Regions from separate parts of the Streptomyces viridosporus T7A genome, predicted to be linked through region 2. Evidence: riboswitches for the same ligand, from Rfam matches in the RefSeq annotation. Region 2 holds a riboswitch; the other holds the start of a gene.
What was found. Region 2 has a riboswitch for glycine ahead of gcvT (glycine cleavage system aminomethyltransferase GcvT). Riboswitches for the same ligand answer to the same signal wherever they lie in the genome.
Positions count from the first base shown of each region.

Region 1: another riboswitch for glycine. It lies ahead of gcvP (aminomethyl-transferring glycine dehydrogenase); the one in region 2 lies ahead of gcvT (glycine cleavage system aminomethyltransferase GcvT).

Region 1 covers NZ_CP023700.1:1,653,134-1,662,744, reverse strand. Annotated here, with positions in the region: gene CP969_RS07855 (FHA domain-containing protein) at 1-526, shown strand, start outside; gene ftsR (transcriptional regulator FtsR) at 569-1,309, shown strand; gene CP969_RS07845 (bifunctional nuclease family protein) at 1,394-1,867, shown strand; gene CP969_RS07840 (MerR family transcriptional regulator) at 2,088-2,771, shown strand; gene CP969_RS07835 (DNA polymerase IV) at 2,810-4,195, shown strand; gene CP969_RS07830 (PRC-barrel domain-containing protein) at 4,629-5,003, opposite strand; glycine riboswitch at 5,118-5,213, shown strand; gene gcvP (aminomethyl-transferring glycine dehydrogenase) at 5,388-8,273, shown strand; gene CP969_RS07820 (ABC transporter ATP-binding protein) at 8,363-9,475, opposite strand; gene CP969_RS07815 (ABC transporter permease) at 9,480-9,611, opposite strand, start outside.
Region 2 covers NZ_CP023700.1:5,691,460-5,701,070, forward strand. Annotated here, with positions in the region: gene CP969_RS26400 (EF-hand domain-containing protein) at 1-58, shown strand, start outside; gene CP969_RS26405 (NADPH-dependent F420 reductase) at 187-921, shown strand; gene CP969_RS26410 (glycoside hydrolase family 25 protein) at 965-1,522, opposite strand; gene CP969_RS26415 (DUF6236 family protein) at 1,854-3,104, shown strand; gene CP969_RS26420 (L-serine ammonia-lyase) at 3,161-4,528, opposite strand; gene glyA (serine hydroxymethyltransferase) at 4,729-5,988, opposite strand; gene gcvH (glycine cleavage system protein GcvH) at 6,003-6,380, opposite strand; gene gcvT (glycine cleavage system aminomethyltransferase GcvT) at 6,507-7,634, opposite strand; glycine riboswitch at 7,739-7,864, opposite strand; glycine riboswitch at 7,865-7,965, opposite strand; gene CP969_RS26440 (AAA family ATPase) at 8,188-8,856, shown strand; gene CP969_RS26445 (enhanced serine sensitivity protein SseB) at 8,924-9,611, shown strand, end outside.

The sequences.
Region 1 (9,611 bases), 4.0 Mb from region 2:
GGTGTGTACGAGGTGCGGTAACCGCAACGCGGAGAACAGCCGCTTCTGCTCCCACTGCGGAGCGCCGCTCAGGCCGGGCGTCACCCCGGAGCGCCCCTCCGAGACGACGTCCACGATCTCGATCTCCGGTCTCGAGGCCTACGACGCCGAGACCACCGGTCAGACGCCGATGCCGACGCTCTCCCCGGAGGCGCAGGCGGCCGTCGACGCCCTGCCGGTGGGCTCCGCGCTCTTGGTCGTGCGCCGCGGTCCGAACTCGGGCAGCCGTTTCCTCCTGGACGGCGACCTGACCACGGCCGGGCGTCATCCGCAGAGCGACATCTTCCTGGACGACGTGACGGTCTCCCGGCGGCACGTGGAGTTCCGCCGCAGTCCGGACGGCTCCTTCACGGTGGCCGACGTGGGCAGCCTGAACGGCACGTACGTCAACCGCGAGCGGATCGACCAGGTCGCCCTGTCGAACGGCGACGAGGTGCAGATCGGCAAGTACAGGCTGGTCTTCTACGCGAACCAGCGGGGCTACTGACCTTCCCCCGGACTCCGTCCGGGGGACCAGCAGGGAAGGTCCATGCTTCACACACCGAGCGGCGGTGCCGGAGACGGTGCCGCCGCAACGGACACCGGACTGATGAGCATCGGCACGGTGCTGAACGTGCTGCGTGAGGAGTTTCCCGAGGTCACCATCTCCAAGATCCGATTCCTGGAGTCGGAAGGGCTCATCGAGCCGCAGCGGACCCCTTCGGGGTACCGCAAGTTCAGCGCCGGGGACGTCGAGCGCCTCGGCCACGTCCTGAGGATGCAGCGGGACCACTACCTGCCGCTCAAGGTGATCCGCGAACACCTGGAGGCCATGGAGCGCGGGGAGGCCGTCCCGCTGCCGGTGCTGGTCCGGCCGCGTGACGGGGAGGCCGGTCAGGAGCCCGTGCTCGAGGCGCCCGCGGTGGCCCGCATCGGGCGCGCCCAGCTGCTGGCGGCCGCCGGCATCGGCGAGCGGGAGCTCGCGGAGTGGGAGTCGTACGGGCTGCTCACCCCGGTGGAGGACGGGGTGTACGACGCCGAGGCGGTCACCGTCGCCGAGCTCATCACCGAGTTGGGGCGGTTCGGGATCGAGCCCCGGCACCTGAGGGTCATGAAGGCCGCCGCCGACCGGGAGGCCGGCCTGGTGGACCAGCTCGTCGCTCCGCTGAGACGCCACCGGAACCCGCAGACCAGGGCCCATGCGGAGGCCCGTACGAAGGAGCTGGCGGCACTCACGGTGAAGCTGCACACGGCGCTGGTGCAGACGGCGCTCGGGGTGCGGCTGCCCTGAGCCGGACGCGCTCGGGCGGCCGGATCGGCCCCCCGAGCCCTGCCCGACTACCCAAACGTCCCGGGCACGGCCTAGGGTTGCTGTGTGAACGAGCTCGATGTCGTAGGTGTCCGGGTCGAAATGCCCTCCAACCAACCGATCGTGCTGTTGCGTGAAGTGGGCGGCGACCGCTACCTCCCCATCTGGATCGGACCGGGGGAGGCGACGGCCATCGCCTTCGCCCAGCAGGGCATGGCCCCCGCACGGCCGCTGACCCACGACCTGTTCAAGGACGTGCTGGAGGCCGTCGGTCAGGAGCTCACGGAAGTGCGCATCACGGACCTGCGCGAGGGGGTCTTCTACGCGGAGCTGGTCTTCGCCAGTGGGGTCGAGGTGAGTGCCCGGCCGTCCGACGCCATAGCGCTGGCCCTGCGCACGGGGACGCCGATCTACGGGAGCGAGACGGTGCTCGACGACGCCGGGATCGCGATCCCGGACGAGCAGGAGGACGAGGTGGAGAAGTTCCGCGAGTTCCTCGACCAGATCTCGCCCGAGGACTTCGGCAGCAGCAGTCAGTGAGGGACCGCGGCCGTCGGGGCCCCGCCACCCGCCCGGGCCGGTGGAGTCGGGGAAGGCCACCCGGCCGGTGCGGAAGACATTCGGCTAGCCTTTCCCCGCGAAGGAGCACGGGAAACCACTCTTAGGGTGATTATCACTCGGCGTGCCGAGTGTGGCGATCGTTGACGCACCCTTGGTGACTGCCTACCGTCGAGGAGGCAGGTCAAGGACGGAGGTCGGCGTGAGAAGCAGCGGCGACGGTACGGCTGGGGGTGCCCCCGGACGCAGTCTCGGGGCGAACGGGCCGTTCCCTTCCCCGGGCTCCCGGCTCCGCTCGAGCGGGGGAATCCCCCAGCACGACAGCGCGGCCGAACACGTTCCGCAGCGACCGACGGCCGTGCCGAGCAGCGGAGGGGCGACGTCCATGGCGTCCGAGCAGATCGGCTACCGGGGCCCCACGGCCTGCGCGGCCGCCGGCATCACCTACCGGCAGCTCGACTACTGGGCCCGCACGGGGCTGGTCGAGCCCAGCGTGCGGCCCGCCCACGGATCCGGCACCCAGCGGCTGTACAGCTTCCGCGACGTCGTCGTCCTGAAGATCGTCAAGCGGTTCCTCGACACCGGTGTGTCCCTGCAGAACATCCGCACCGCCGTCCAGCACCTGCGCGAGTGCGGCTTCAGCGACCTGGAGCGCATGACGCTGATGAGCGACGGGGCCACGGTCTACGAGTGCACCTCGCCCGACGAGGTCCACGCCCTGCTCCAGGGCGGCCAGGGCATCTTCGGCATCGCCGTGGGCGTGGTGTGGCGGGACGTCGAGAGCGCGCTGTCGCAGCTGCACGGGGAGCGCGTCGACACCGGGGAGACGCTGATCGGCCACAATCCGGCGGACGAGCTGGCGCGGCGGCGGAACCGGGCCGTCTGAGGCCGGCGCTGTCAGTGGTGTAGGGCAGCATCGGACACGTGAGATCCTCGCCCACGATCCTGCATCTCGACATGGACGCCTTCTACGCCGCGGTGGAGCAGGCGTCCAAGCCGAGTCTGCGCGGGAAGGCCGTCGTCGTGGGCGGGCTCGGGCCACGCGGTGTGGTCGCCACCGCCTCGTACGAGGCCCGCGTCTTCGGCGTCCACTCGGCGATGCCCATGGGACAGGCCCGGCGGCTCGCGCCCCACGCCGCCTACCTGGTGCCCCGCTTCGCCTTCTACCGGTCGATCAGCGAGCAGGTGATGGGGCTGCTGCGGGACCTGTCGCCGCTGGTCGAGCCGCTCAGTCTGGACGAGGCGTTCGTGGACCTGGAGGCCGGTGGCGCGGCCTGGGACGAAGAGTCGGCGCGGCTGGCCGGGGCGAAGCTGCGCGCGGACATCCGGGCGGTCACGGGGCTCACCGGGTCGGTGGGGCTCGCGGCCTCCAAGATGCTCGCGAAGATCGCCTCGGAGCAGGCGAAGCCGGACGGGCTGGTGCTGATCGAGCCGGGCACCGAGCGGGCGCTGCTGGGACCGCTGCCGGTGCGGACGCTGCCGGGGGTGGGACCGGCCACCGGCGACCACCTCAGGCGGGCCGGGATCCACACGGTCGAGGAGCTCGCCGAGGCGGGGGAGGACGAGCTCGTACGGCTGCTGGGCAAGGCCCACGGGCACGCGCTGTACGCCATGGCGCTGGCGCGGGACGAGCGGTCCGTGGTGGCCGAGCGGGAGACGAAGTCGGTGTCGGTCGAGGACACGTACGACGTGGACATCCACGACCGGGTGCGGGTGGGGACGGAGGTGCGGAGGCTCGCCGACCGGTGCGTGCGGAGACTGCGCGGGGCGGGGCTGTCGGGGCGGACCATCGTGCTGAAGGTGCGCCGGTACGACTTCTCCACCCTCACCCGGTCCGAGACGCTGCGGGGGCCGACGGACGATCCGGCGGTGATACGGGAGGCGGCGGCGCGGCTGCTGGAGTCGGTCGACACGACGGGCGGGGTGCGGCTGCTGGGCGTGGGGGTCAGCGGACTGGCCGCCTACACGCAGGAGGACCTGTTCGCGCAGGCGGCGGGCGTGGACGAGGACGTCCTCGCCGAGGAGCCCGAGGCCGCTCCCGCGCAGGAGCGGCAGGCTCCCGCCGAGCGGCGCTGGTCGGCGGGGCACGACGTGCGGCACGCCGCCCACGGGCACGGGTGGGTCCAGGGCAGTGGGCTGGGCCGGGTCACGGTGCGTTTCGAGACGCCCGATTCGGGACCGGGACGGGTGAAGACCTTCCGGATCGACGACCCGGATCTGGAGCCGGCGGAACCGCTGCCGCTGGTGGCGCGAAGACCGGGAAGAAGTGAGCGGGCGGAGGCCGGCGGGGTGGGGTCGGCGGGTCCGTGAGCGGGGTCGGTGGTCGCCGGGGCCGGTGGGGTGCGGACGCGGGACCGGACGGGCGGGCGGCCGTGAGCCGCCACGGTGAGCGCGGTGAGCGGGGTGCGCGGCCGGGCGTCCGCGGGCGGGGCGGGGGCTCCGGGCGGTTCGCGCTCCGCCCGCGGTTCGCCGGTCCCGGCGGTCCGTGGACGGGCCCCGATGGCCCCGTGCGGACGGGCGGGGTCGCCGGGGCCGGGCGCGGTTGCCGGTGCGGAACCGGAAGGCAGGAGAGCCCGTGGAGCGCTCCGCTCTCCCCGAGGGACGTCTCCGCCCTGGCGACGGGGACCGGGCGGGCCGACCCGTCTCGTCGGCCCCGGGCGGCACGGACGTCGTCCGCGGACCGGTGAGCGGGACGGCTCCTTCCCCCGAAGGTCACGGCGGCCGGGAAGGGGCCGCCGGGTGCTCAGGCCGGTTCGTCCTTGCCCGCGAGTCTGCCGAAGTCGCGGTCCGGGAGCGGGGGAGGGGCGGTGACGTCCAGGCCGTAGTGGTGGTAGAGCTGGAGCTCCTGCTCCGGGGAGAGGTGGCGGCCGACGCCGAAGTCCGGGGCGTCCTTGATCAGGGCGCGTTCGAAGGGGACGTGCAGGGCGCCGTCGATCAGTTCGCTGGGCTCCAGGGGGACGAAGGCGTCCCTGCTGAACAGTCCGGTGCGTATCGCCGCCCACTCGGGCACTCCGGTGGCGTCGTCGAGATAGACCTCGTCGATCGTGCCGATCCGGGTTCCGTTGCGGTCGAACGCCTTGCGGCCGATCAGGTGGCGCGGATCGATGTCGGTCTGCACGGGCCCTCCACTGGTCGCACACTCATCCGTAAGCACTACGAAAAGGCACAATCGGCGCAGCGGCCACTCGAAAGTCCCGGTGCGGCGCTCGCTGGTACGCTGGCAAACGGCTGCTGACCCCGTGCGGGAGAGTCCTCCGGAGTCCACCGGAGGCGCCGAAGGAGCAAATCCTCCCCGGAATCTCTCAGGCTCACGTACCGCACGGACGAGGTCACTCTGGAAAGCAGGGCGGGTGTCGACGGCTTCCGCTCTCACCGACGGTGAAAGCCGGACGCCTTCGGACGGTCCGGTGAAGCTCTCAGGTTGAGATGACAGAGGGGGAGGCCGTCCGGGCACCAGCGCCGTGGTGCCCCTCGAAGGTCGTCAGACCAGGAGGCCTCCGCAATGACCGTCCATCGCACTCCGCTCTCCGAGCTCGAACAGGGAACGCCCTTCGAACAGCGCCACATCGGCCCCGACCACGAGGCCCGGGCCAAGATGCTCGCGCAGGTCGGTTACGGCTCGCTGGACGAACTGACGGCCGCCGCGGTCCCGGATGTGATCAAGAACGCCGACGCGCTGGACCTGCCGGGGGCGCGGAGCGAGGCCGAGGTGCTGGCCGAGCTGCGTTCGCTGGCCGGCCGCAATGAGGTGCTCGGCTCCATGATCGGGCTCGGGTACTACGGAACGTTCACCCCGCCCGTCATCCTGCGCAACGTCATGGAGAACCCGGCCTGGTACACGGCCTACACGCCGTACCAGCCGGAGATCTCGCAGGGGCGGCTCGAGGCGCTGCTGAACTTCCAGACCACGGTCGCCGAGCTCACCGGCCTGCCGACCTCCGGCGCCTCCCTGCTGGACGAGGGGACCGCCGCCGCCGAGGCGATGGCGCTGTCGCGGCGCATGGGCAAGAACAAGAAGGGCCTGTTCCTGGTCGACGCGGACGCGCTGCCGCAGACCATCGCCGTGATCGAGACCCGGGCCGAGCCGACCGGCGTCGAGGTCGTCGTCGCCGACCTGAGCGAGGGCATCCCCGCCGAGGTCGCCGAGCGCGAGATCAACGGCGTGCTGATCCAGTACCCGGGTGCCTCCGGCGCCGTACGCGACATCAAGCCGGTGATCGACCGGGCGCACGAACTCGGCGCGCTCGTCACCGTCGCCGCCGACCTGCTCGCCCTCACCCTGCTCAAGTCGCCCGGTGAGCTCGGCGCGGACATCGCGGTCGGCACCACGCAGCGCTTCGGTGTGCCGATGGGCTTCGGCGGACCGCACGCCGGATACATGGCCGTGCAGGAGAAGATGGCGCGCAGTCTTCCCGGGCGGCTCGTCGGCGTCTCCGTCGACGCCGACGGACACCAGGCCTACCGGCTGGCGCTGCAGACCCGTGAGCAGCACATCCGCCGCGAGAAGGCCACCAGCAACATCTGCACCGCCCAGGTGCTGCTCGCCGTCATGGCCGGCATGTACGCCGTCTACCACGGCCCGCAGGGGCTGCGGACCATCGCGCGGCGCACCCACCGGTACGCGGCGGTCCTCGCCGAAGGGCTGCGGGCCGGCGGGGCCGAGATCGTGCACGGTTCCTACTTCGACACGCTGACCGTCCGGGTCCCGGGGCGGGCCGCCGAGGTCGTCGCCGCCGCGCGCGACCGGGGCGTCAACCTGCGTCCGGTCGACGCCGACCACGTCTCGATCGCCTGTGACGAGACCACCACCCGCGACCTGCTCGCCGCCGTGTGGGGCGCCTTCGGCGTCGAGGGCGACGTCGAGGCGCTGGACGCGGTCGCCGAGGACGCGCTGCCGGACGCGCTCCTGCGCACCGACGAGTACCTCACGCACCCCGTCTTCCACCAGCACCGCTCCGAGACCGCGATGCTGCGCTACCTGCGCCGCCTCGCCGACCGGGACTACGCGCTGGACCGCGGCATGATCCCGCTGGGCTCCTGCACCATGAAGCTCAACGCGACCACCGAGATGGAGCCGATCACCTGGCCCGAGTTCGGGCAGCTGCACCCCTTCGCGCCCGCCGAGCAGGCGCAGGGCTACCTCACGCTCATCCACGAGCTGGAGGAGCGGCTCGCCGAGGTCACCGGTTACGACAAGGTCTCCCTCCAGCCCAACGCCGGCTCCCAGGGCGAGCTGGCCGGCCTGCTCGCCGTACGCGGCTACCACCGGGCCAACGGCGACGCGCAGCGCACCGTCTGCCTGATCCCGTCCTCCGCGCACGGCACCAACGCCGCCAGCGCCGTGATGGCCGGGATGAAGGTCGTCGTCGTCAGGACCGCCGAGAACGGCGAGGTCGACGTCGAGGACCTGCGGGCGAAGATCGAGCAGTACCGCGACGAGCTGGCGGTGCTGATGATCACGTACCCCTCGACGCACGGCGTGTTCGAGGAGCACGTCGCCGACATCTGCGCGCAGGTGCACGAGGCCGGCGGCCAGGTGTACGTCGACGGCGCCAACCTCAACGCGCTGGTGGGCCTGGCCAAGCCGGGGCACTTCGGCGGTGACGTCTCGCACCTGAACCTGCACAAGACCTTCTGCATCCCGCACGGCGGCGGCGGACCCGGCGTCGGCCCGGTCGGCGTGCGGGCGCACCTCGCCCCGTACCTGCCGAACCACCCGCTCCAGCCCGAGGCCGGACCGGAGACCGGTGTGGGGCCGATCTCGGCCGCGCCGTGGGGCTCGGCGGGCATCCTGCCCATCTCCTGGGCGTACGTCCGTCTCATGGGCGGCGAGGGGCTCAAGCGGGCCACGCAGGTGGCGGTGCTCAGCGCCAACTACATCGCCAAGCGCCTCGAGCCGCACTACCCGGTGCTCTACACCGGCCCCGGCGGCCTCGTCGCGCACGAGTGCATCATCGACCTGCGCCCGCTGACCAAGGCGACCGGCGTGAGCGTGGACGACGTCGCCAAGCGGCTGATCGACTACGGCTTCCACGCGCCGACGATGTCCTTCCCGGTGGCCGGCACGCTGATGATCGAGCCGACCGAGTCCGAGGACCTGGCCGAGATCGACCGGTTCTGCGAGGCGATGATCGCGATCCGCGCGGAGATCGAGAAGGTCGGCTCCGGCGCGTGGCCCGCGGACGACAACCCGCTCCGCAACGCCCCGCACACCGCCGCCGCGCTCGGCGGGGAGTGGGAGCACGCCTACGGACGCGAGGAGGCCGTGTTCCCGGCCGGGGTGAGCGCCGCCGACAAGTACTGGCCGCCGGTGCGCCGCATCGACCAGGCCTTCGGCGACCGGAACCTGGTGTGCTCCTGCCCGCCGCTGGACGCGTACGAGGACTGACCCACCCGAAACGGAAGGGTTGCGTAGGGCCCCGCTCCGGCCGCACGGCCGGAGCGGGGCCCTACGCCGTGTGCGCGGGCCGTCGTGTGCTACGCCGGGTACGCGTGGGTCTGCGCGGCCTTGACCGCCGCCCACACCGGGGCGCCCGGATGCAGGCCCAGCTCGGCCGCGGCGACCGCGGTGAGGTCGGCGGTCAGGGGGAGTTCGCCGGTGAGCTCCGCGCGGACCTGGTCGCCGTGGGGCTCCAGGCCGGCGACCTCGCAGCGCCAGAGGTTGCGGGCGCTGGAGCCGGTGGGGCGGTCGCGGTGGAGGGTCACGGCGCCGGGCGGGAACGCCACGAACGCGGGGCCGGAAAGGTCCTCCGTGGTGCTCACCGCGGGGCCGGCGTCGAGCCGGACCGTGTGGCCCTCGGCCTGCCCGCGGTACAGGTTGAGGCCGACCAGCTGGGCGACGTACTCGGTGCGCGGGTGGCGGGCGGTGTCGGAGGGCGTGCCCTCCTGCACGATCCGGCCCCGCTCCACGACGATCAGGCGGTCGGCCAGCACCATGGCGTCCAGCGGGTCGTGCGTGACCAGGACGGCGACGGCCTCGAAGGCGGCCAGATGGCGGCGGAGACCGGCCCGCACCTCCAGCCGGGTACGGGCGTCCAGGGCGGCGAGCGGCTCGTCCAGGAGCAGCAGCCGGGGGCGGGTGGCCAGGGCGCGGGCGAGCGCCACCCGCTGGGCCTGGCCGCCGGAGAGCCGGCGGGGCTTGGCACCGGCGTGCTCGGCCAGGCCCATGCGGTCCAGCCACTCGGCGGCCAGGGCGCGGGCCTGTGCCTTGCCGGCGCCCCGGCAGCGCGGTCCGAAGGCCACGTTGTCGAGGGCGGTCAGGTGCGGGAAGAGCAGGTAGTCCTGGAAGACGACGCCGACCGGGCGCGACTCGGGCGGCGTGCGGCGCAGCTCGACGCCGTCCAGCCGCAGATGGCCCGCCGTGAGGGGAGCGAGGCCGGCGAGCGCGCGCAGGGCGGTGGTCTTGCCGGCGCCGTTCGGGCCCAGCAGGGCGACGACGTCGCCGGGCGCGGCGGTGAGCGCGATGTCCAGGCGGAAGGAGCCGCGGTCGACGACGAGCCGCGCGTCGAGGCCCTCGGCGGCCGGTGCGGGCGCCGGGCCGGACCTCTTTCCGGGGTCCTCGCCGAGGTCTTCCGGCAGGGTCTCGGGCACGGGATCAGACCGTCCTCATCCAGCGGTCCCGCAGTCCGGCGAGCACGGCGACGGACACCGCCAGCAGCACCAGGCTGAGGGCGATCGCGGCGGCCGGGTCGTTCTGCAGGGCGAGGTACACCGCGAGCGGCATGGT
Region 2 (9,611 bases):
CCTGAACGGCGACAAGGTCCTCTCCTTCGACGAGTTCTGGGCCCACCTGAACAAGTGAGCCCCCCGGCAGGGGCCCGACCCGCGCACCTCCGCGCGCGGGCCGGGCCCCTGCGCCGTGCCCGGCCCGGTACCGGTGTCACCCGTACGGCCCACAGGGCCGGAATAGTCCGTCCCGTCCGGAGGTTGGTGCCGACCACGACGGTTCCCGAAGGGAACCGAGACGGACACCGATCCCCGGAAGGGCGAGGCGAGTCAGACATGAAGATCGGCATCATCGGCGCGGGAAACATCGGCGGGAACCTCACGCGGCGGCTCACGTCGCTCGGCCACGACGTCTCGGTCGCCAACTCCCGCGGCCCGCACACGCTCACGGACCTGGCCGAGGAGACCGGCGCGACCCCGGTGCGGGCCGAGGAGGCGGCCCGGGGCGCGGAGGTCGTGGTGGTCACCGTGCCGCTGAAGGCCGTACCGGACCTGCCGTCCGGGCTGTTCGACGGGGCCGCGGAGGGCGTCGCCGTCATCGACACCGGCAACTACTACCCGCAGCAGCGGGACGGGAGGATCGCCGGCATCGAGGACGAGGGCCTCACCGAGAGCCGCTGGACGGAGCGGCAGCTCGGCCACCCCGTGATCAAGGCCTTCAACGGCACGTACGCCCAGGACATCCTGGACCGCCACCGCCCCGCCGGGGCCCCCGACCGGATGGCCCTCCCCGTCGCCGGCGACGACGCGGCGGCCAAGCGGAAGGTGCGGGACCTGATCGAGGAGCTCGGCTTCGACACCGTCGACGCGGGCGGCATCGACGACTCCTGGCGCCAGCAGCCCGGCACCCCGGTCTACGGCCTGAGGGCGGGCGTCGAGGCCGTCACCGAGGCCCTGGCGAAGGCGTCCCCGGAGCGCACCCCGGAGTTCCGGGCGTAGCCGTCCGTGCCCCGGGCCCGGCCCCCGTCCCCGCGCACGGGGGTCAGGCGCCCTCGGCCCACTCCCTCAGCGCGGCCTCGTCGGAGAAGTCGGCGACGTTCTGGTCCAGCGGGTCGTCGGTGTACTGGTGGAAGCGCCACTTCGCCTCGATGCGGGGCTTGCCCGCGGTGACGTAGTCGGCGATCCAGAGGCCGTCGCCGGCGTAGGAGGTGGTGTCGACGTTCAGCCAGAAGTCCCGGTTGGCGTACAGGATCACCCGGTTGTGCGGCCGCAGCTCCTTCACCTTCCGGAGGAAGCGGTCCTTCTCCTTGTTGCTCGCGTGCGTGCCCTCACCGGTCCTCTCCCAGTCGACGGCGAGGACGTCGCCCCGCTTCTCCGGCGCCCTGCGCACGAAGTACTCCGCCTGGGCCGTGAGGTTGCCCGGCCAGAGGAAGTGGTAGAAGCCGACGACCAGACCGGCGTCGCGGGCCGTCTTCGTCTGGGCGGAGAGCCGGGGGTTGGTGTACGAACGGCCCTCCGTCGCCTTGACGAAGACGAAGGACAGGCCGTCGGTGTCGTAGGAGGAGGGCTGGTACGCGCTCACATCGATGCCACGCAGCATGCGGGCTCCCTGACGTGCTCGTGGGGGGGAGTCGAGTGGTTCATTCCCCCGCCGCGCGGCGTCCACGCGTCGGCGCGGCCGACCGCGGGCACGCGCGATCCTCGCGGGCACGTCCGGTCGAGAACCGCCCTCGACCGGTCACGGACCCGCTCCCCTCCGGTCGCCCCGGAAACAATGCGCCGCACCCACGGCCGGCTCCCCGCGCAGCATCCGGGCGCGTCGTCGCAGGGGTGCGCCCCTCCTAGAACGGCGCACCGGCAGGGCCCGGTGTCCGTAACATCACCGGGTAACTGCCCGCAGCGGTCGGGGACTTCCGCGAAGGAGCGTGATCGTGCAGCACACCGGCCTGTACTACCCCTACGTCCACTTCCGCGACCCGGCGTGGATCAAGGCCGCCGCGCTGTACCTGCCGCAACTGGCCCGGGTGGTGCCGGAGGGCTTCCGGGTCTCGGACCCGGAGCACGTCCGTGTCCTGCGGGACGCTCTCGATTTCGTCCAGGACATCGACCCCGCCGAGGCGGTCGGGGCGGCGTCGCGGCAGATGCTGGTCCTGGTGCACGAGCACGGCGCCGAGCTGCGCCGCCGCTTCGGTGTCCGCGGCACCGGCGGGCCGCCCCGCGCGGAGGTGGTGAACGCCGAGCCCGCGCCGCCCGGCATCCCGATGCCCGCGGGTCACCGCGCGCAGTCCTTCTCGCCCTCGGGCCGGCCGCTGGCGGGCCTGTACCCGCAGGAGATGTCGGGTGAGCTGCAGGAGGCGCTGTTCGACAGCGGACTGGCGGTGCCCCGCGTGCCCGACGGGGCCGGCCATGACGCGTACCACGAGTGGGTGGGGACGGACCCGGCGCTCGCCTGGGTCTACAAGTGCGCGCTGACCGCAGAACTCGCGGCCCGCACGGCCTTCCTCCCCGTCACCGACCAGGAGGCCGCCCACACGGCCGTCGACGCCTGGGACGCCGAGCGGATGGCGGCGGTTCTCCTGGGCGGCGCCCCGGCCCCGGTCGGGACCGGCGACCTGGCCGGGCGGATCGGGGTGCTGTCGGTGCGGTGCGTGCTCCCCGCCGGGCTCGAGGAGGTGCCCGTCGAGAAGATCGTGGACCTCCGGCGAGACCACGAGCCCGAGTTCTTCGCCTACCTGGACGCCGTCGCCCGGACGGCGGCGGACCTGCGCGAGGAACTGGCCGACATCCGCAGTCCCCGGGCACTGGACCTGTACGTGCGGCAGGCCGCGCACAGGAACTTCGAGGTCGAGCTGGAGAAGCTGCGCAGGGTCATGAACGGCGTCGGCCTCCAGACGATCAGCACCTCCGTCAGCACCACGTTCGACACACCCACCTCGGCGGCCCTGGTGAGCGGGCTGCTCGGCACGATCGGCGGCGCCGTGGCGGGCAGCGCGGCCGGCATGGTGGCCGGCGCCGGCGCGACGGCCGTGGGCATCCTCGGCGGGGCCCGGCGGCAGCGCGACGAGGCGCTCGCCGGCTCTCCGGTCGGCTTCCTCCTGCGCGTCGAGCGCGGGCTGAGGCCCACCACCGCGGTACGCCGGATCGGGCGCGCCCTGCGCCGGAGCGTCGGGGCGGGCGTGTGACGGACGCGGGCCCCTGACGCGCCCGGCCGCCGCGGGCCCGTTAGGGGCCCGCGCCCTCAGCACTCGATGATGTTGACCGCCAGCCCGCCCCGGGCCGTCTCCTTGTACTTGACCGACATGTCCGCGCCGGTCTCCTTCATCGTCTTGATGACCTTGTCCAGGGACACCTTGTGCGAGCCGTCGCCGCGCATCGCCATCCGGGCCGCCGTGACCGCCTTCACCGCGGCCATGCCGTTGCGCTCGATGCACGGGATCTGGACCAGGCCGCCGACCGGGTCGCAGGTCAGGCCCAGGTTGTGCTCCATGCCGATCTCGGCGGCGTTCTCGACCTGCTCCGGGGAGCCGCCGAGCACCTCGGCGAGGGCGCCCGCGGCCATCGAGCAGGCGGAGCCGACCTCGCCCTGGCAGCCGACCTCGGCGCCGGAGATGGAGGCGTTCTCCTTGAAGAGCATGCCGATGGCGCCGGCCGCGAGCAGGAAGCGGACCACGCCCTCCTCGTCGGCGCCCGGCACGAAGTTGACGTAGTAGTGCAGCACCGCCGGGATGATGCCGGCCGCGCCGTTGGTCGGGGCGGTGACCACACGGCCGCCGGCCGCGTTCTCCTCGTTCACCGCCATCGCGTAGAGGGTGATCCACTCCATGGCGAGGGCCTGCGGGTCACCCTCGGAGCGCAGCTTGCGCGCGGTGTTCGCGGCGCGGCGGCGCACCTTCAGACCGCCCGGCAGGATGCCCTCGCGGGACATGCCGCGCGTCACGCACGCCTGCATCACCCGCCAGATCTCCAGCAGGCCCGCGCGGATCTCCTCCTCGGTCCGCCAGGCGCGCTCGTTCTCCAGCATCAGGGCGGAGATGGACAGGCCCGTCTCCCGCGTCAGGCGCAGCAGCTCGTCACCCGTGCGGAAGGGGTGCTTCAGGACGGTGTCGTCCAGCTTGATGCGGTCCGCGCCCACCGCTTCCTCGTCGACGACGAAGCCGCCGCCCACCGAGTAGTACGTCTTGGTCAGGAGCTCGGCGCCGGACGCGTCGTAGGCCCACAGGGCCATGCCGTTGGCGTGGTACGGGAGCGTCTTGCGGCGGTGCAGCACCAGGTCGTCGTCGAAGGAGAACGCGATCTCGTGCTCGCCGAGGAGGCGGATCCGGCCGCCGTCCTTGATCTTCTCCACCCGCTCGTCGGCCGTCTCCACGTCCACGGTGCGCGGCGAGTCGCCCTCCAGGCCGAGCAGGACCGCCTTGGGCGTGCCGTGACCGTGGCCGGTGGCGCCGAGGGAGCCGTACAGCTCGACCCGGACCGAGGCGACCGACTCCAGCAGGTCCTCGTTGCGCAGCCGCCGGGCGAACATGCGGGCCGCCCGCATCGGGCCGACCGTGTGCGAGCTGGACGGGCCGATGCCGATCGAGAACAGGTCGAAGACCGAGATGGCCACGGGAGGACTCCTAGGGGTTCGGTGGACGGCGCTGTCCACCGGGGGAGGGGTGGAACGGGAAGAACGACAAGAGCGAGAAGAGCGAGAAGAAAGGGGGTCGGGGAGGGGATCAGGTGGGTGGGGCATGGTGCGGGGCATCGCGCTCACCGACCCGGTGTGCGCGATGCCCCGGATGTCCGTACAAGGGAAAGCGTACGGAATTACCGCAGACCGGGGTACAGCGGATGCTTCTCGGCGAGAGCCGTGACCCGTGCCCGCAGCGCCTCGGCGTCGTAGGACGGCTTGAGCGTCTCGGCGATCACGTCCGCGACCTCGGCGAAGTCCTCGGCCGTGAAGCCGCGGGTGGCCAGGGCGGGCGTGCCGATGCGCAGGCCCGAGGTGACCATCGGCGGACGCGGGTCGTTCGGGATCGCGTTGCGGTTGACGGTGATCCCGACCTCGTGGAGCCGGTCCTCGGCCTGCCGGCCGTCCAGCTCCGAGTCGCGCAGGTCGACCAGGACCAGGTGCACGTCCGTGCCGCCGGACAGCACGTCCACGCCGACGGCCTTGACGTCGTCCTCGACCAGGCGCTCGGCCAGGATGCGGGCGCCCTCCAGGGTGCGGCGCTGCCGCTCCTTGAACTCCTCGCTCGCGGCGACCTTGAAGGACACCGCCTTGGCCGCGACCACGTGCTCCAGCGGGCCGCCCTGCTGGCCGGGGAAGACCGCGGAGTTGATCTTCTTGGCCAGTTCGGCCGTGGAGAGGATCACACCGCCGCGGGGGCCGCCGAGGGTCTTGTGGGTCGTGGTCGTCACGACGTGGGCGTGCGGCACCGGGTTCGGGTGCAGGCCCGCCGCGACCAGACCGGCGAAGTGCGCCATGTCGACCATGAGGTACGCGCCGACCTCGTCCGCGATCCGGCGGAACGCGGCGAAGTCCAGCTGACGCGGGTACGCCGACCAGCCGGCGACGATCAGCTTCGGTCTGCTCTCCTTGGCCAGGCGCTCGACCTCGGCCATGTCGACCCGGCCGTCGTCGCCGACGTGGTAGGCGACGACGTCGTACAGCTTGCCGGAGAAGTTGATCTTCATGCCGTGGGTCAGGTGCCCGCCGTGCGCGAGGTTCAGGCCCATGATCGTGTCACCGGGCTTGAGCAGCGCGAACATCGCGGCGGCGTTGGCCTGCGCGCCCGAGTGCGGCTGCACGTTGGCGTGCTCGGCGCCGAAGAGCTCCTTGACGCGGTCGATGGCGATCTGCTCGATCACGTCGACGTGCTCGCAGCCGCCGTAGTAGCGGCGGCCGGGGTAGCCCTCGGCGTACTTGTTGGTGAGGACCGAGCCCTGGGCCTCCATGACCGCGACCGGGGCGAAGTTCTCCGAGGCGATCATCTCGAGGGTGGACTGCTGGCGGTGCAGCTCGGCGTCGACCGCCGCGGCGACGGCCGGGTCGAGCTCGTGCAGGGGCGTGTTCAGAAGGGACATGCGGCGACGACTCCTCAGCCGGCGATGTGGGCGTCGTACTCGGCGGCGGTCAGCAGGTCGGCCGGCTCGTCGGTGATGCGCACCTTGAACAGCCAGCCGCCCTCGAAGGGGGCCGAGTTCACCAGCGACGGGTCGTTCACCACGTCCTCGTTGATCTCGGTGACCTCGCCGGAGACCGGGCAGTACAGGTCGCTGACCGACTTGGTCGACTCCAGCTCGCCGCAGGTCTCGCCCGCGGTCACGCTGTCACCGACCTCGGGGAGCTGGACGAAGACGACGTCGCCGAGCGCGTTGGCCGCGTGCTCGGTGATGCCGATCGTCGACACGCCGTCCTCGGCGGCCGACAGCCACTCGTGCTCCTTGCTGTAACGCAGCTGCTGGGGGTTGCTCATGGCCTGGATTCTCCTGTACGCGGTGGGACTGCTGGTGAGGGGGGCGGACAGCGGGGAGCACGCGTGAGCGGGTACGGAGTACCCGGCCGCACCCGTGGGCGGCTGTCCGGAAACGCTACGACGGTGTCACTTCTGCCGCTTGTAGAACGGCAGCGCCACGACCTCGTACGGCTCCTGGCTGCCGCGGATGTCCACGGTGACGCCCGCGGTGCCCGGCGCCGCGTGGGCCGCGTCGACGTACGCCATCGCGATCGGCTTGCCCAGCGTCGGGGAGGGCGCGCCGGAGGTGACCTCGCCGATCACCTCGCCGCCGGCGACGACCGCGTACCCGGCGCGCGGGACCCGGCGGCCCTCGGCGACCAGGCCGACCAGGACGCGCGGCGGGTTCTGCTCGGTGCGGGCGGCGGCCTCGGCCAGGGCGGCGCGGCCGACGAAGTCGCCCTCCTTCTCGAACTTCACCACCCGGCCGAAACCGGCGTCGAAGGGCGTCAGGGAGGTGCTCAGCTCGTTCCCGTACAGCGGCATGCCCGCCTCCAGGCGCAGCGTGTCGCGGCAGGAGAGCCCGCACGGGACCAGGCCGGCCCCGGCGCCCGCCTCGGTCAGCGCCTGCCACAGCCCGACCGCGTGCTCCGGCTTCACGAACAGCTCGAAGCCGTCCTCGCCGGTGTAGCCGGTACGGGCGATGAGCGCGGGGACACCGGCGACGGTGCCGGGCAGACCGGAGTAGTACTTCAGGCCCTCCAGGTCGGCGTCGGTCAGGCCCTTCAGGATCCCCGGGGACTCGGGGCCCTGCACGGCGAGCAGCGCGTAGGCGTCGCGGTCGTCGCGCACCTCGGCGTCGAAGCCGGCCGAGCGCTCCACGAGGGCGTCCAGCACCGTCTGGGCGTTGGAGGCGTTGGCGACCACCAGGTACTCGGGGGCCTCGGCCTCGCCGAGCCGGTAGACGATCAGGTCGTCCAGGATGCCGCCGTCCTCGCGGCAGATCATGGTGTAGCGGGCACGGCCGGGCTTGACGCTCCCGATGTTGCCGACCAGGGCGTGGTCGAGGAACGCGGCCGCCTGCGGGCCGGTGACGGTGATCTCGCCCATGTGCGAGAGGTCGAAGAGACCGGCCCTGGTGCGCACGGCGTTGTGCTCGTCGCGCTCGGAGCCGTAGCGCAGGGGCATGTCCCAGCCGGCGAAGTCGGTCATCGTCGCGCCGAGCGAGCGGTGCAGCGCATCGAGCGCGGTCCGGCGGAGTTCGGTACTGCTCATCGGTCGGTCTCCCAGGGAGATGGGGTCCCCCGCGCCGGGGGCCCCTGTTCGAGCGAGGTCGAGAGCTCGGGGGAGAAGCCGGACATGGGGATGGGCGAGGACGATCCTCCCCATCTGTCATCGGAACCTGAGAGGTTCGCCATGACCGCCCGCACAGGGGAGGAGCCACGGCTTGCACCTTGGGTGGAGCCGCCGGAGCACTGCCGCGGCGGCCCGCTTTTCAGATGTGCCTCGCCCGCGCGGTATCGGGGCCTGAGAGATTCAAGGGAGGAACTTGCTCCTTCGGCGCCCCGGCGGCACACGGTGCCGGGGACTCTCCCGCGCGGATTCAAACGGCCGGTATGCAGTTGGCGCGCCCATCATTGCACGCATCCCCGGGGCACGGCAGGGGGACCTTCACCGGGTATGCACAGCGTGCGCGGTCCGTCACAGTGGGCTGTGGCGGGGTTGTTTCGGGACACGGACGGAAACGGGAGGCTCGGGAATTACCTTCTCTTTACACTCGGCGGGGATGAGGACCGGCGTGCCCGGCCCCCAGGGGAGGACGATCACGGTGAACAGGACCACGGCGTGCGCCACCACCACGGGCGTCGCGCTGCCCGAACGGCCGGACACTTCGGCCCCGGCGGCCCGCGGCGCGCTGCCCGCGCCGGTCGTCCAGGACCTGCGCGAGCGCGCCGGTGACAGCCCGCGCGCCCTGCTCTTCGGGCCCCGCGACCTCGTGGTGGTCACCGGCCTGCCCGGCAGCGGCAAGTCCACCCTGATGCGGCGCGCGGTGCGCGGCGCCCGTGTGGACTCCCAGGACACCCGCGACCTCTGGGAGCGCCGTATGCCGCGCTTCCTGCCGTACGCCGTCTACCGCCCGCTGGTCCGCCTCGCCCACTACGCCGGGCTGCACGGGGCCCTGCGCACGGGCGGGGGAGTCGTCGTGCACGACTGCGGCACGCAGGCGTGGGTGCGCCGCTGGCTGGCCCGCGAGGCCCGGCGCCGGGGCTCGCGCCTGCACCTGCTGCTCCTGGACGTCCCCCCGCAGCAGGCCCTGGCCGGCCAGCGGGAGCGGGGCCGGGGCGTCTCCCGGTACGCGTTCCTGCGGCACCGCGCGGCGAGCGGCCGGCTGCTGCGGGCGGTGGAGCGGGGCGAGGTGCCGGCCGGCTGCGGCTCGGTGGTCCTGGTCGACCGGGACGCGGCGAACGCGCTGCGCCACATCGGCTTCACGGGCTGACCGGCCGCGGCGCGACAGCGGTTAGCCTTTTGAGCCACAGCAGTGGTTCCAGGCAGGCGGTAGGCAGATGGACTTCCCGGCGCAGACACAACCCCACCCGCATGGCGGATGGCCAGGAAACGAGCTGGAGGAGGTGCTCTCCGCCTCCCTCGGCGTCCCCTCGGCGGGCAGCCGGATCGTCGAGGTGCTGGGCCGCAGCTTCGTCTGGGTCCCCCTGCCGTCCGGCGGCGGCCCGCACAGCGGCCCGCTCGACCTGCCCACGGTGGAGCTCGACGGCCAGGCGTACGTCCCGGTGTTCAGCTCCGAGGAGCAGTTCCGCCAGGTCGTCGGCTCCCACATGGCGTACACCGTCGCGCCGGCCGTGGAGTTCGCGCGCGGTCTGCCGCCGCAGGCCGGGATCGCGGTGAACCCCGGCGGCGTGGTGGGCATCCCGCTGCCGCCGCCCGCCGTGGCCGAGCTGTGCCGGGCCGGGCACACCCCGCTGGACGGCGCGGCGAGCGGCGGCCGGGTCCGGCTGTTCGAGCCCGACTGGCAGGACGACCCGGTGGACTTCCTCTCCGCGGCCTCGGCGGAGTTCGAGACCCTCGAAGTGGTGGCCACCGCCCGCCGCTGCCTCGCCGCGATCGAGACGGACGACCCGGTGCTGTTCGTCGGCGTGGAACTGTCCCGGTGGGACGAGGGGGACCTGCGGACCCTGCCGATGGACGCGCTCGGCCGCGCGCTGGGCCGGACGGCGGTGAAGTGGCCGGTGAACC